2 regions of the Streptomyces sp. NPDC043726 genome follow, and region 2 is predicted to be linked to the other one. Evidence: riboswitches for the same ligand, from Rfam matches in the RefSeq annotation. Region 2 holds a riboswitch; the other holds the start of a gene.
The links. Region 2 has a riboswitch for cobalamin ahead of AC068Z_RS37525 (cobalamin biosynthesis protein). Riboswitches for the same ligand answer to the same signal wherever they lie in the genome.
Positions count from the first base shown of each region.

Region 1: linked by a shared signal. The riboswitch ahead of metE (5-methyltetrahydropteroyltriglutamate--homocysteine S-methyltransferase) and the one ahead of AC068Z_RS37525 (cobalamin biosynthesis protein) in region 2 are both predicted to bind cobalamin.

Region 1 covers NZ_JBWKCI010000015.1:37,950-45,141, reverse strand. The annotation lists gene aceA (isocitrate lyase) at 1-1,092, shown strand, start outside; gene aceB (malate synthase A) at 1,171-2,763, shown strand; gene AC068Z_RS34865 (3-hydroxybutyryl-CoA dehydrogenase) at 2,760-3,629, shown strand; cobalamin riboswitch at 3,711-3,933, shown strand; gene metE (5-methyltetrahydropteroyltriglutamate--homocysteine S-methyltransferase) at 4,078-6,396, shown strand; gene AC068Z_RS34855 ((2Fe-2S)-binding protein) at 6,456-7,145, opposite strand.
Region 2 covers NZ_JBWKCI010000018.1:61,885-69,076, reverse strand. The annotation lists gene cobN (cobaltochelatase subunit CobN) at 1-1,460, opposite strand, end outside; gene AC068Z_RS37530 (cobyric acid synthase) at 1,457-2,968, opposite strand; gene AC068Z_RS37525 (cobalamin biosynthesis protein) at 2,965-3,906, opposite strand; cobalamin riboswitch at 4,008-4,147, opposite strand; gene AC068Z_RS37520 (hypothetical protein) at 4,341-4,562, opposite strand; gene AC068Z_RS37515 (inorganic phosphate transporter) at 4,597-5,835, opposite strand; gene AC068Z_RS37510 (lysozyme) at 5,990-6,739, opposite strand; gene AC068Z_RS37505 (class II aldolase/adducin family protein) at 6,936-7,192, shown strand, end outside.

The DNA.
Region 1 (7,192 bases), on a different contig from region 2:
TACATCCACGCGCTCGGCGCGCTCACCGGCGGCCAGGCCGTCCAGCAGGTGAAGGCAGGTCTCCAGGCGATCTACCTGTCGGGCTGGCAGGTCGCCGCCGACGCCAACCAGGCCGGCCACACCTACCCCGACCAGAGCCTGTACCCGGCCAACTCCGTGCCCCAGGTGGTCCGCCGGATCAACAACGCGCTGCTGCGCGCCGACCAGATCGCCACCAGCGAGGGCGACGGCTCCGTGGACTGGCTCGCGCCGATCGTCGCCGACGCGGAGGCCGGCTTCGGTGGCCCGCTCAACGCCTTCGAGCTGACCAAGGGGATGATCGCGGCCGGCGCGGCGGGCATCCACTACGAGGACCAGCTCGCCTCCGAGAAGAAGTGCGGCCACCTCGGCGGCAAGGTGCTCGTGCCCACCTCCCAGCACATCCGCACCCTCAACGCGGCCCGCCTCGCCGCCGACATCGCCGATGTGCCCACCGTCATCATCGCCCGCACCGACGCGCTGGCGGCCAACCTGCTGACCTCCGACGTCGACGAGCGTGACGCCGAGTTCGTCACCGGCGAGCGCACCGCGGAGGGCTTCTACCGGGTCCGCAACGGCATGGCCCCCGTCATCGCCCGCGGCCTGGCCTACGCGCCCTACGCCGACCTCATCTGGGTCGAGACCGGCACCCCGGACCTCGCCCAGGCACGCGAGTTCGCCGAGGCCATCCACGCCCAGTACCCCGACCAGATGCTCGCCTACAACTGCTCGCCGTCCTTCAACTGGAAGGCCGCGCTGGACGACGACCAGATCGCCAAGTTCCAGCGGGAGCTGGGCGCGATGGGCTACCGCTTCCAGTTCATCACCCTGGCCGGCTTCCACTCCCTGAACCACGGCATGTTCGACCTGGCCCGCGGCTACGCCGAGCACGGCATGACCGCCTACGTCGACCTCCAGGAACGGGAGTTCGCCGCGCAGGCGCAGGGCTTCACCGCCGTCAAGCACCAGCGGGAGGTCGGCACCGGCTACTTCGACCTCGTGTCCACGGCCGTCAACCCCGCCTCTTCCACGACCGCGCTGGCCGGTTCCACCGAGGAGGAGCAGTTCCACTAGGCCGACACACCTGACCAGCGGGGGCGTACGACCGTCCCCGTACGCCCCCGCTCCCCACCCCTCCCGCAGGAGAACCCGATGTCCACCAGCGCACTCACCCACCACGTCCGCGTCCTCGCCGCCCCGGGCGACCGCCACGACGAGATCCTCACCCCCGCCGCCCTGGACTTCGTCGGACGGCTGGCCGCGGAGTTCGGCCCGCGCCGACAGGATTTGATGAAGGAGCGGCGCCGCCAGGTGCTGCGCCTGGCCAGCGGTTCTCCGCTCGACTTCCCCGTGGTCACCACCGCCGTCCGCGACGACCCGAGCTGGCGCGTCGCACCGCCCGCCCCCGGACTGACCGACCGGCGCGTGGAGATCACCGGACCGCCCGAGCGCCGCATGGCCGTCAACGCCCTCAACTCCGGCGCTCAGGTGTGGATGGCGGACTTCGAGGACGCCACCGCCCCCACCTGGGACAACGTCATCGACGGTCAGCTGACCCTGCTGGACGCCATCGAGCGCAGACTCGACTTCACCAGTCCGGAGGGCAAGGAGTACCGGCTCGGCGAACGGCTCGCCACCATCGTCGTGCGGCCGCGCGGCTGGCACCTCGACGAGGAGCACCTGGAGTTCGACGGCCGACCGGTGCCCGCCGCGCTGGTGGACTTCGGGCTGTACTTCTTCCACTGCGCGCAGCGTCAGATCGACGCCGGCCAGGGTCCGTACTTCTACCTGCCCAAGCTGGAGAACCGCTACGAGGCCCGTCTGTGGAACGACATCTTCGTCGCCGCCCAGGAGCTGCTCGGCATCCCCCGCGGCACCGTCCGCGCCACCGTCCTCGTCGAGACGATCACCGCCGCATTCGAGATGGAGGAGATCCTCCACGAGCTGCGTGAGCACAGCTCCGGCCTCAACGCGGGCCGCTGGGACTACCTGTTCAGCCTGATCAAGACCTTCGGCCACCGCACCGACTTCCTGCTGCCCGACCGGGCCAACGTGACGATGACCGCGCCCTTCATGCGGGCGTACACCGAACTCCTGGTCCGCACCTGCCACCGGCGCGGCGCCCACGCCATCGGCGGCATGGCCGCCCAGGTGCCGAGCCGGGACCCGGCCGCCCACGAGGCGGCGCTCGCCTCGGTGCGCCTGGACAAGGAGCGCGAGGCGGAGGACGGCTTCGACGGGTCCTGGGTGGCCCATCCGGGTCTCGTGCCGGTGTGCCGCGAGGTCTTCGACGCGGTCCTCACCGACCGCCCGCACCAGATGGACCGCACCCGTGACGACGTGGCGGTCACGGCGGCCGACCTGCTGTCCGTCCGCCGGATCAGCGGTCCGCCCACGGCGCAGGGAGTGCGCACCAACGTCGCCGTGGCGTTGCGCTACTTCGACGCCTGGCTGCGCGGCCAGGGCGCGGTCGCGCTGTACGGGCTGATGGAGGACGCCGCCACGGCCGAGATCGCCCGGGTGCAGATCTGGCAGTGGCTGCGGCACCGGGTGATCGAGCGGGAGGCGGTACTGCGGATGCTCGACGAGGAGGCCGCCGCCCTCGGCGCCGAGCTGCCGTGGGCACGGGTCGAGGAGGCGCGGGAGCTGTTCGAGCGCACCGCCCTCACCGGTGAACTGCCGCTGTTCTTCACCCCGGAGGCCTACTCCGGCCACCTCGTCGAGCGCGCGGAGCCGCGGTCATGAGCGCGACTGTCCGGCGCGTCGGCGTCGTGGGCGGCGGGCAGATGGGGGCCGGCATCGCCGAGGTGTGCGCACGGGCCGGGCTCGACACGGTGGTCTGCGAGGCCGACGCCACCGCTGCGCGGGCGGCACGCGACCGGGTGGCGGCCTCGCTGGACCGTGCAGTCGCCCGCGGCAAGCTGGATCCGGCGGCGGCGCGGGACGCGCTCGCCCGGCTGGTCTTCACCGGCAGCCTGGAGGACCTGGCGGACCGTCAGCTCGTCGTCGAGGCCGTCATCGAGAACGCCGACGCCAAGACCGAGATCTTCACCGCCCTCGACAAGATCGTCGTGGACCCGGAGGCGATCCTCGCCACCAACACCTCCTCCTTGCCGGTGATGCGCCTCGGCATGACCACGAGCCGCGCCGACCGCGTGGTGGGGCTGCACTTCTTCAACCCCGTGCCGGTGCTGCCCCTGGTCGAGGTGGTGGCGTCGCTGCACACCTCGCCCGCGACCGTGACCGCCGTCGAGCGCTTCGCGGCCGAGATCCTCGGCAAGAGGGTCGTCCACTCCCGCGACCGCTCCGGCTTCGTCGTCAACGCACTGCTGATCCCCTACCTCCTCTCGGCGATCCGCATGACGGAGTCCGGCTTCGCCACCGCCTCCGACATCGACGCCGGCATGGAGCTGGGCTGCGCCCACCCCATGGGCCCGCTGAAGCTCGCCGACCTGATCGGGCTCGACACCGTCGCGTCCATCGCCGAATCGCTCTACGACGAGTTCAAGGAACCTCTCTACGCCCCTCCCCCGCTGCTCCAGCGGATGGTCGAGGCGGGGCTGCTGGGCCGCAAGACGGGCCGCGGGTTCCACGTGTACGGCCGGGAGTGAGCACCCCGGCACCACGGGACCACTCACTCGACTCCCCGTCCGAATACCGGACTTGCTCCACCGCTCCCCCGGATCGCCCCGTACGCTGGCCGTGCAGCTGGTTCGCCCCGTCCGCCAGGCGGGATGCGTCGTAAGAGGGAACCCGGTGGGAATCCGGGACTGCCCCGCAGCGGTGAGTGGGAACGACCGCCGTCATACGCACTGGACCCGACCTACCGGGTCTGGGAAGCGACGGCCAGTAGATGTCCTCCGGACGGAGGGCGTGCCCGCGAGTCCGAAGACCTGCCAACTGCCCGCGCGCGGACCGTTCCGTGCGCGGACATCCCGGTGACCTCGAGGGCGGGTCGGCGTACCACCGGGCGGACCGCTGTCCGCCGGGTTCGTCACCCCTTCGCGCTCTCGTCCCGTCCCCGGGATCTCAGGGATTCATCTCGCGAAGGAGATCTCCGTGACAGCGAAGTCCGCAGCCGCGGCAGCACGGGCCACCGTGTACGGCTACCCCCGCCAGGGCCCCAACCGGGAACTGAAGAGGGCGATCGAGGGCTACTGGAAGGGCCGCGGCACCGCCGACGCCCTCCACGCCACCGCCGCCGACCTGCGTGCCGCCACCTGGCGCCGGCTCGCCGACGCCGGCATCGACGAAGTCCCCACCGGCGACTTCTCGTACTACGACCACGTACTCGACACCACCGTCATGGTCGGCGCCGTCCCCGAGCGGCATCGCGCCGCCGTCGAGTCCGACGCCCTCGACGGCTACTTCGCGATGGCGCGCGGCACCCAGGACGTCGCGCCGCTGGAAATGACCAAGTGGTTCGACACCAACTACCACTACCTGGTCCCCGAGCTGGGACCGGACACCACTTTCAGCGCGCACTCCGCCCAGCAGGTCGCTCACCTCAAGGAGGCCCTCGCGCTCGGCCTGACCGCCCGACCCGTCCTGGTCGGACCGGTCACCTACCTGCTGCTCGCCAAGCCCGCGCCGGGGGTGAGCGCGGACTTCGAACCCCTCACCCTGCTCGACCGGCTGCTGCCGGTGTACGCCGAGGTCCTGGCCGATCTGCGGGCCGCCGGCGCCGAGTGGGTCCAGCTCGACGAGCCCGCTTTCGTACAGGACCGTACCCCGGCGGAGCTGAACGCCCTGGAGCGCGCCTACCGTGACCTGGGCGCCCGCACCGACCGGCCGAAGCTGCTGGTCGCCTCGTACTTCGACCGGCTCGGCCAGGCGCTGCCGGTCCTGGCGAAGGCCCCGGTCGAAGGGCTGGCCCTCGACTTCACCGCGTCCGCCGCCGCCAACCTGGAGGCGCTCGCCGCTGTCGGCGGACTGCCCGGCAAGCGGCTGGTCGCCGGGGTCGTCGACGGCCGCAACATCTGGATCAACGACCTTGCGAAGTCCCTGTCCACGCTCGGCACCCTGCTCGGTCTCGCCGACCGGGTCGACGTCGCCGCCTCCTGCTCCCTCCTTCATATGCCCCTGGACGCGGCCGCGGAACGGGACATCGAGCCTCAGATCCGGCGCTGGCTCGCCTTCGCCCGGCAGAAGACGGCCGAGATCGTCACCCTCACCAGGGCACTGACCCGCGGCACGGACACGATCACCGCGGAACTCGCCGCCAACCGGGCCGACCTGGCCTCCCGCGCGGGTTCGCCGATCACCCGCGACCCGGCCGTGCGCGCCCGCGCGGGGGCGGTCACCGAGGCCGACGCGCGCCGCGCCCAGCCGTACGCCGAACGCGCCGCCGCCCAGCGTGCCCACCTGGGCCTGCCGCTGCTGCCGACCACGACCATCGGCTCGTTCCCGCAGACCGGTGAACTGCGTTCGGCGCGCGCCGACTTGAGGGCGGGCCGGATCGACACGGCCGGCTACGAGGAGCGGGTCAGGGCCGAGATCCAGGAGGTCGTCGCCTTCCAGGAGAAGGCCGGCCTGGACGTCCTCGTGCACGGCGAGGCCGAACGCAACGACATGGTCCAGTACTTCGCCGAGCGGCTCACCGGCTACCTCGTCACGCAGCACGGCTGGGTCCAGTCCTACGGCACCCGCTACGTCCGCCCGCCGATCCTCGCCGGCGACATCTCCCGTCCCGAGGCGATGACGGTGCGCTGGACGACGTACGCCCAATCGCTCACGGACCGCCCGGTCAAGGGCATGCTCACCGGTCCGGTCACCATGCTCGCCTGGTCCTTCGTCCGCGACGACCAGCCGCTCGGTGAGACCGCCCGCCAGGTCGCCCTGGCCCTGCGTGACGAGGTCAACGACTTGGAGGCGGCTGGTACTTCGGTGATCCAGGTCGACGAGCCCGCCCTGCGCGAGACACTGCCGCTGCGCGCCGCCGACCGTGCCGCGTACCTGGCCTGGGCCACGGAGGCCTTCCGGCTCACCACCGCCGGCGTGCGGCCGAACACGCAGATCCACACCCATATGTGCTACGCCGAGTTCGGCGACATCGTGCAGGCCATCGACGATCTCGACGCGGACGTCATCAGCCTGGAGGCCGCCCGCTCCCACATGCAGGTGGCCCGCGAACTCGCCGCGCACGGCTACCCGCGCGAGGCCGGACCGGGCGTCTACGACATCCACTCGCCGCGCGTACCGAGCGCGGCGGAGGCGGCGGAGCTGCTGCGCATCGGCCTTGAGGCCATCCCGGCCGAACGGCTGTGGGTCAACCCCGACTGCGGCCTGAAGACCCGCGGCTGGCCCGAGACCCGCACCTCCCTGGAGAACCTGGTGACGGCGGCCCGAGCGGTCCGCGGGGAGCTGCCGACGACCTGACATCGACATCGCCCGGCCGGGAAGCGGGGTTCTTCGTTTCCCGGCCGAGCACTCCTCCGTCATCCGGCCAGCGCGCAGTCCCCGCACTTGGCTCCCGACGGCACCCGGTAATACAGGCAGCAACTGCGCCGCCGGAAGCCGAGGTTGGGCCCGGTGAGGTGTCCGGTGGCCGCGAGTCGGCCGGTGTTCAGCAAGGCGCCCACGAGGTCGGTGAGGGGCTCACGCAGATCCGGCCTGGCCGTCAGAACAGCACGAGCCGCCTCCACGAGCGCCGAGGCCGCGTTCCCGGCCAGGAGCCGGGGCGCCACCTTGACGCGGAGTCCTGCGGCCAGTCGATCCAGGTGCCTGCGGACGACCACCTCGTACAGCGCCTCGGCAAGACGCGGGCTACCGTCCGCGTACCGGCCGGTGGGGACGGCGATCCGCAACTCCGGTCCGCTGTGGGCGCGTTGCAGCCCGGTCAGGTCCGGAACGATGCCGTGCGCGACGGTGCAGGCCAGCACCGGTGACCACAGGCGCGCGGCGTGTCCGAGCTGCACGATGGAAGCGCCGACGCGCACTTCGCGGGTGTCGTAACGGTGAGCCGTGGCCGCCACCAGGTCGGCGGCGCCGCGGGCGTACGTGTCCTCGACCGGGTGCCATCCCTGGTCCGGGCCGCCGAGTTCGACCGCGAAGAAGGTGCCGAACCGCGCGACATCCGCGAGGGCTTCGGCGACGGCGGGGGCGGGCGCCTGCCGCAGTGGATTCACGTCAACTCCCGGAACAGCGGTGTCAGGTGGACGCGTTCAGACCGCGG
Region 2 (7,192 bases):
TAGTGGTGGGACGGCGGCATGTCCGGGTCGTGGTAGATCGCGATCGGGTTCTCGCCGAAGCCGCGCGGCGGCTGGATCATCACGACGACATTGCCGAACTGGAGGGAGGCGAGCACGATGTCGTCCCCGTCCACGTACAGCGAACCCGGCGGCTCGCCCCACGCCTCGGTCATCGCCTGCTTCAGTTCCGGGTCGAGCTTCTCGAACCAGGCCCGGTAGTCGGTGAGCGGCACCCGTGCGGGCGCCGAGGCCAGCTGTTCCTCGGTGAGCCACTCGACGTCGTGGCCACCGGCCTCGATGAGCCGGTGGATCAACTCGTCGCCGCCGGAGGGGTATGCGGTGACCCCGTAGCCGGCGTCCTTGAGCGCGTCCAGCACCCGTACCGCCGACGCGGGCGTGTCGAGTCCGACCGCGTTGCCGACGCGGGAGTGCTTGGTCGGGTAGGCGGTGAAGACCAGCGCGAGCTTCTTCTCGACGTTCGGCTTGTGCTTCAGCGCCGCGTGCCGGACGGCGATCCCGGCGACGCGCGCGGCCCGCTCCGGGTCGGCGACGTACACCGGGACGTCGTCCGGGCCCTGCTCCTTGAAGGAGAACGGCACCGTGACGAGCCGGCCGTCGAACTCCGGGATGGCGACCTGCATGGCCGCGTCCATGGGCGAGAGGGCGGCGTCGGACTCGTCCCAGGCGGCTCTGGACGACGTGAGGCACAGCCCTTGCAGCACCGGGATGTCGAGGTCGGCGAGGGCCCCGATGTCCCACGCCTCCTCGTCCCCGCCCGCCGAGGCCTCCGAGGCGTGCGTGCCGCCCGCCGCCAGGACCGTGGCGACGAGCGCGTCGGCCCGGCCGAGGATCTCGTACAGCCCCGCGTCGGCGCCGCGCAGCGAACCGCAGTACACCGGCAGGGCGTTGGCGCCGCGCGCCTCAATGGCGTCGCAGAGCGTGTCGACGAAGCCGGTGTTGCCGCTCAGTTCATGGGCGCGGTAGAAGAGCACGCCGACGGTGGGCCGGCCGCCCTCCAGGGCGCGGTCGCCGTGGACGCCGTACTCCGGCATCTTCTGCGGCTCGACGAACCCCTCGCCCGTGAGCAGCACGGTGTCGGAGAGGAAGCGGGCGAGTTCGGTGAGGTTGGCGGGGCCGCCCTCGACGAGGTACCGCAGCGCCTCGGCGACGACACCGGCGGGTACCGACGACTCGGCCATCAACTCCGCGTCCGGGACGGCCTCTCCGCCCAGCAGCACGGTCGGGATGCCGGAGGCCTTCAGCGTGGCGAGCCCGTCCTCCCAGGCGCGCTTGCCGCCGAGCAGCCGTACGACGGCGATGTCCGCGCCATCGAGGAGGCCGGGGAGCTCCTCCGCGACGTCCACCCGGGTCGGATTGCCGATCCGGTAGGAGGCACCGGACGCCGCCCTGGCCGCCAGCAGATCCGTGTCGGCGGTCGACAACAACAACACTGTGCTCATGCGGGCGCTCCCGGTGGAATGAAAGGCAGTCCTTGCGGCGCGCCCGACTCGATGAGCCGCCGGAGCGCGTCGGTGTCCGCGTGCTGTTCGATCAGATCGCCGAGCACATCGAGCTGCTCCTCGCGCAGCGCGGCGAACGAGGTGTCGGCGGCCGGCACGAAACGGCGGCCCGCGGCGGCCGCCACCTCGCGCAGGAAGGCACGGCGGAAACCGTCCGACTCCAGTGAGCCGTGCCAGTGGGTGCCCCAGGTCTGCCCGACCCGGCAGCCGTCCAGGAAGGGTTCACCGCCGTGCACGGAGGCGACCCCGTGGTGGATCTCGTACCCCTCGACCCGCTCGCCGAGGGCCTCGCCGACGGGCCGGGTGAGGGTCTTCTCGCGCGCGAACCGCACGCGGACGGGCAGGATCCCGAGTCCGGGGACATGACCGCGACGGCTCTCGACGTCGTCCTCGATGTGCTCGCCGAGGAGTTGGAAGCCACCGCAGACGCCGAGGACGGGCCGCTCCTCGGCGGCTCGTCGCACGATCGCCTCCGCGAGCCCCCGCTCCCGCAGCCACTCCAGCGCGCGGACCGTGCCCCGGGTCCCGGGGACGACGACGAGATCCGCGTCGGCCAGTTCCTCCGGCCGGTCCACGAACCGCACGACGACACCCGGCTCGGCGGCGAGGGCGTCGACGTCGGTGAAGTTGGACATGAGCGGCACGGCACAGACGGCGACGCGCAGCACGTCCTCGCCGACGGGGGAGGAGACCTGGGACTCCCGGACGGCTCCCCGCAGCGACACCCGCAGGCCGTCCTCCTCGTCGATGCCGAGCCCGTGCCGGAAGGGCAGGACGCCGTAGGTCCGCCGCCCGGTGAGGCCGTGCAGCATGTCCAGGCCCGGCTCCAGCAGCGAGACGTCACCGCGGAACTTGTTGACGAGGAACCCGGCGACGAGCCGCTGGTCCTCGGGCGAGAGCAGCGCGACCGTGCCGAAGAAGGAGGCGAAGACACCCCCGCGGTCGATGTCGCCGACCACGACCACGGGCAGCCCGGCGTTCCGGGCGATCCCCATGTTCACGATGTCGGTCCGCCGCAGATTGATCTCGGCGGGCGAACCGGCCCCCTCACAGATCACCGCGTCATACGTGCCCCGCAGTTCGGCCAGACAGTCGAGCACCGTCCCGAGGAGCTGCTGCTGCCGCCCCCCGTGGTACCCGCGCGCGCTCAACTCGCCCACCGGCTTGCCCATGAGCACCACCTGGCTGCTCTGCTCACCACCGGGCTTGAGCAGCACCGGGTTCATCAGCGCGGTCGGCTCGACGCGGCAGGCCTGGGCCTGCATGGCCTGGGCCCGCCCGATCTCGGCGCCCTCGCGGGTGACGAAGGAGTTGAGCGACATGTTCTGCGCCTTGAAGGGAGCCACCTTGACCCCCTGCCGCACCAGCCACCGGCAGATACCGGCGGTGACGACGCTCTTCCCGGCATCGGAGGTGGTCCCGGCGACGAGCAGCCCACCGCCCGTCATGACGTACGCCCCTTCACGACCCGGCGCGCGACGACGCTGACGCCGAGCGCCAGCCAGCCGACCCGCCGCGACAGCCGTACGGCCCGTTCGATGTCCCCGACTTCCACTGCCCGCCCCTCCCCGTTGAGTACCGGTCGATGTTCGACGCGTCCGCCGTACGACAGAGTCCCGCCGAGCCGGACGCCCAGCGCCCCCGCGAACGAGGCCTCCACGGGCCCGGCGTTGGGGCTCGGGTGCTTCTCGGCGTCGGCGCGCCAGGCGCGTACCGCACCCTGGGGATTCCCCCCGGCGACGGCGGCGAGTACGGCGGTCAGCCGCGCCCCCGGCCACCCGGCGACGTCGTCGAGGCGGGCCGAAGCCCACCCGTAGCGCCGGTAGCGGGGCGACTTGTGGCCGACCATGGCGTCGAGGGTGTTCACGGCCCGGAACCCGAAGAGTCCCGGCACCCCGCCGAGCGCGCCCCACACCAGCGCGCCGACCACGGCGTCGGAGGTGTTCTCGGCGACGGACTCCACGACGGCCCGGGCGATCCCGTCGGCGTCGAGCGCCTGCGGATCGCGCCCGCACAGATGCGGCAGCCGTGCCCGCGCGGCCTCCACGTCCCGTGCTTCGAGCGCGCGCCCGATGCTCCGGGCCTCACGGGCGAGCGAAGTCCCCCCGACGACTGCCCAGGTGGCGAGGCCGGTGAGGACGACGGACGCGGCGGGGGAGTGTCGTACCGCACGAGAGGTGAGAGCGCCGACGGCGACGGCGCCACCGGCGCACACGGCGGTGTGCAACGCGCCCCGCCCCCGGTCGTCCCGCCACAGCACCCGCTCCACGGCACCCGCGGCCCGTCCGAACGCGGCGACCGGATGCCCACGGCGCGGATCGCCGAGGAGCAGGTCACCCAGGAGGCCGGCGGCGGCGCCGTACGCGAAGACGCGATCGGCCCGCATCGGCTCAGCCGGTCGCGGAGTCGGAAAGGGGTCTGGCGCTGGGTGTCAACAGGCAGGCGAGCATCGCGACATGTCCTCACTCAGGGTGTCCACGCCCTGGTTCGACTAGACCGGCGGTGAGAGTTCCTGGCTCCCGGGGCTACCTACCCCGGTGACAGTGGCGGGACCGCGCCGGACTCGCACCGGCTTCCTCTCCTGCCGCCGTAATTGGCTCCGGCAGTCCACCACGGCCCCGGAACGGCCGTCAACTCGCTGTTGACCTGCGAGGGAAGAGTGTGCTGAGGCCCACATCGGGCCCCGTGGGACGGGGTGGGAACAGCGCCGCCCGGGGCGTCGGGAAGACCCACCCGCCCGCATACGACAACGCGCCCCGCCCGTCGCCCGGCAGGGGCGATCGGACAGAGCGCGCGTCTGGGTGTCTTGGCGGGGAGCCGTCAGGCCACGATCAGGTAGATGCCGTAGCCCACGGCCGCGGCGCAGGCCGCGAAGCAGGCGTACGCACCCGTGAGCGCGACCGTCGCGGTGCCGCCCTGCTCCGCCGCTCGTTCGCGGCGGGCGAGGCCGGTGATGCCGAGGGTGAAGAGGGCCACGAGGGCCACGGTGACCACGAGGCTGACGCCGAAGACGGAGCCGAGGGCCGCCCAGTCGATCTTCATGATGCTGATTCCTTCAGAGAGCCGGGTGGGCGGGTCAGACGGTGGCCTGCGACGGGGCCGGTTCGCCGGCCGGGGCCGGGATCGTCGCCGTGAGGTCTTCGGTCACCGTGCCCGCCGGGGGCGGGGTGACCGCGGCCATGGCCGTCGTGACGACGCCGGCCGGCTCCTCGGCGGTCTCGTTGACGTTCGTGTGGTCGACGACCTCACGACGCGAGATCTTCCAGATCGCCGCGCTGGAGGCGACCAGGAAGACCGCCACGAGGCCGGTGCCCCAGCTGCCGAAGCCGGTGACCCACTCGGCGACCGCGGCGACCAGCGCCGCCGCCGGCAGCGTCAGGCCCCACGCGACGAACATCCGCGTCGCCGTCGACCAGCGCACCACGCCGCCCTTGCGGCCCAGCCCCGCGCCCATCACCGAGCCGGAGACGGAGTGCGTGGTGGAGAGCGAGAAGCCGAGGTGGGAGGAGGCCAGGATGACCGTCGCGGCGCTGGTCTGCGCGGCGAAGCCCTGCTGCGGCTGGAGGTCGGTCAGGCCCTTGCCCATCGTGCGGATGATCCGCCAGCCGCCCAGGTAGGTGCCGAGCGCGATGGCGATGCCCGCGGAGAGGATGACCCACATCGGCGGGTCGGAGTCGGGGGCGAGGGTGCCGCCGGCGACCAGGGCGAGGGTGATGATGCCCATGGTCTTCTGCGCGTCGTTGGTGCCGTGGGCCAGCGAGACCAGGCCGGCCGAGGCGATCTGCCCGGCGCGGTAGCCCTTCTCGGAGGACTTGCTGCCCTCGGCCTTCTTGCCCAGGGAGTACATCAGCTTCGTCGCGAGCAGCGCCGCGATGCCCGCGACCAGCGGGGCGGCGACGGCCGGGATCAGCACCTTGGTGACGAGGACGTCGCCGTGGACCGCGCCCACGCCCGCCGAGGCGATGGTCGCGCCGATCAGACCGCCCATGAGGGCGTGCGAGGAGCTGGAGGGCAGGCCCACCAGCCAGGTGAGCAGGTTCCAGAGGATCGCGCCCACCAGGGCGGCGAATATGACCTCGGGACGTATGCCGGTCTCGTCGACGAGACCCTTGGAGATCGTGTTGGCGACCTCCACGGAGAGGAAGGCGCCTACAAGGTTCAGTACGGCGGACATGGCCACCGCGACCTTGGGCTTGAGCGCGCCGGTCGAGATGGTGGTGGCCATCGCGTTGGCGGTGTCATGAAAACCGTTCGTGAAATCGAACGCGAGTGCGGTTACCACCACAATCGCGAGGATCAGCGAGAAGTTTTCCATTTACCCAGGCAATCGTTCGAGGTCATTGGCCAGGCGAACGTAGGTAACCTGAATGAACGGAAGGTGAACACGGGCGGGCCGCACGGTGTCCGGAGGCTGGTCTCGATCTTCTGGGCATATCGCGCGGCCTCGCACGGTCCAGGCGCCCCAAGGACTAGGAGCCCCGGGCGAACTTCCGGAGCTGGTTCAGAGACCCGTTGAAGAGATTCTGGTCACCCGGCAGGCTGCCGCCGTTGTCGTACTGCCAGAAGGTCCACCTCGACCAGCCGGCCGGCAGTGTCCCCGCGCTCGAGGAGTTGTAGCGGGCCACCCACAGCGCGTGATGCGAGGCGAAGGCCCGGCTGCTGCCGGTGCAGGTGTTCCACCAGTGCGCGGTCGTGTAGATCACCGGGCGGCGTCCGGTCAGCCGGTGCACCTCGTTGCTGAACGAGGTGATCCAGCCGACCATCTTCGACCTGGTCAGGCCGTAGCACTTGCGGTCCTTGTCGTAGGGGTTGTACTCGATGTCCAGCGCGGGCGGCAGCGTCCAGCCGTCCGCCGTCCAGCCGCCGCCGTTGCGCACGAAGTGCGCGGCCTGGGTCTTCCCGGGCGACTTGTTCGGCAGCGCGAAGTGGTACGCCCCGCGGATCAGGCCGGCGTTCCGGGAGCCGTTGTACTGCTGGTTGAAGTACGGATTGCGGTAGGTGTGCGATTCGGTCGCCTTGACGTAGACGAACTTGGCGCCCTTCGTCTTGGCGCGCGGCCAGTCGACGTTCTTCTGGTGGGACGAGACGTCGTGTCCCTTGGGCCGGCTCGCCGCCGCGGCCGGGGACTCGGCCAGCGCGGTTCCCCCGATGGTCAGCGCCGCCACGGACGCCGCGAGTACGCGGGCGCGGTGGCGGGACGGTTTGCGATCACGGGCCATGTTTCCCCCCGGAATGGCGACGTGCACGACAAATCAGCCAGAGATTACTGGAAGGTCGGTGATTGCCGGTCGATCTCCGGCCAAGCACCGGGAGAGGGTGAAGTATCCGGATATGCGTCCTTCCGGAGGCCTGACTTCCGGCCTAGAGTGCCCCGGCCCGCCCGCCGTCCGGGGCCCCGGCTGGCAGGATCGCGGCATGGCTGAGCAGCGAGGGAAGCAGCGGGTCGGAGGGGAAACGCGGGAGGGCGCACAGGGAGTGGGGGAGTCGTGGCGGGAGGCTGCGCTTCCCGAGGAGGAGCGCGCCTGGGCGGAACTCGTCGCGACGGCCCGCCGGACCGTGACCGAGGGGCTGGTCGTGGGCACCTCCGGCAATGTCTCGGTGCGCGTCGGGGACACGTTCCTGGTCACGCCGTCGGGCGTGCCGTACGACCGGCTCGGACCGGAGGACGTCAC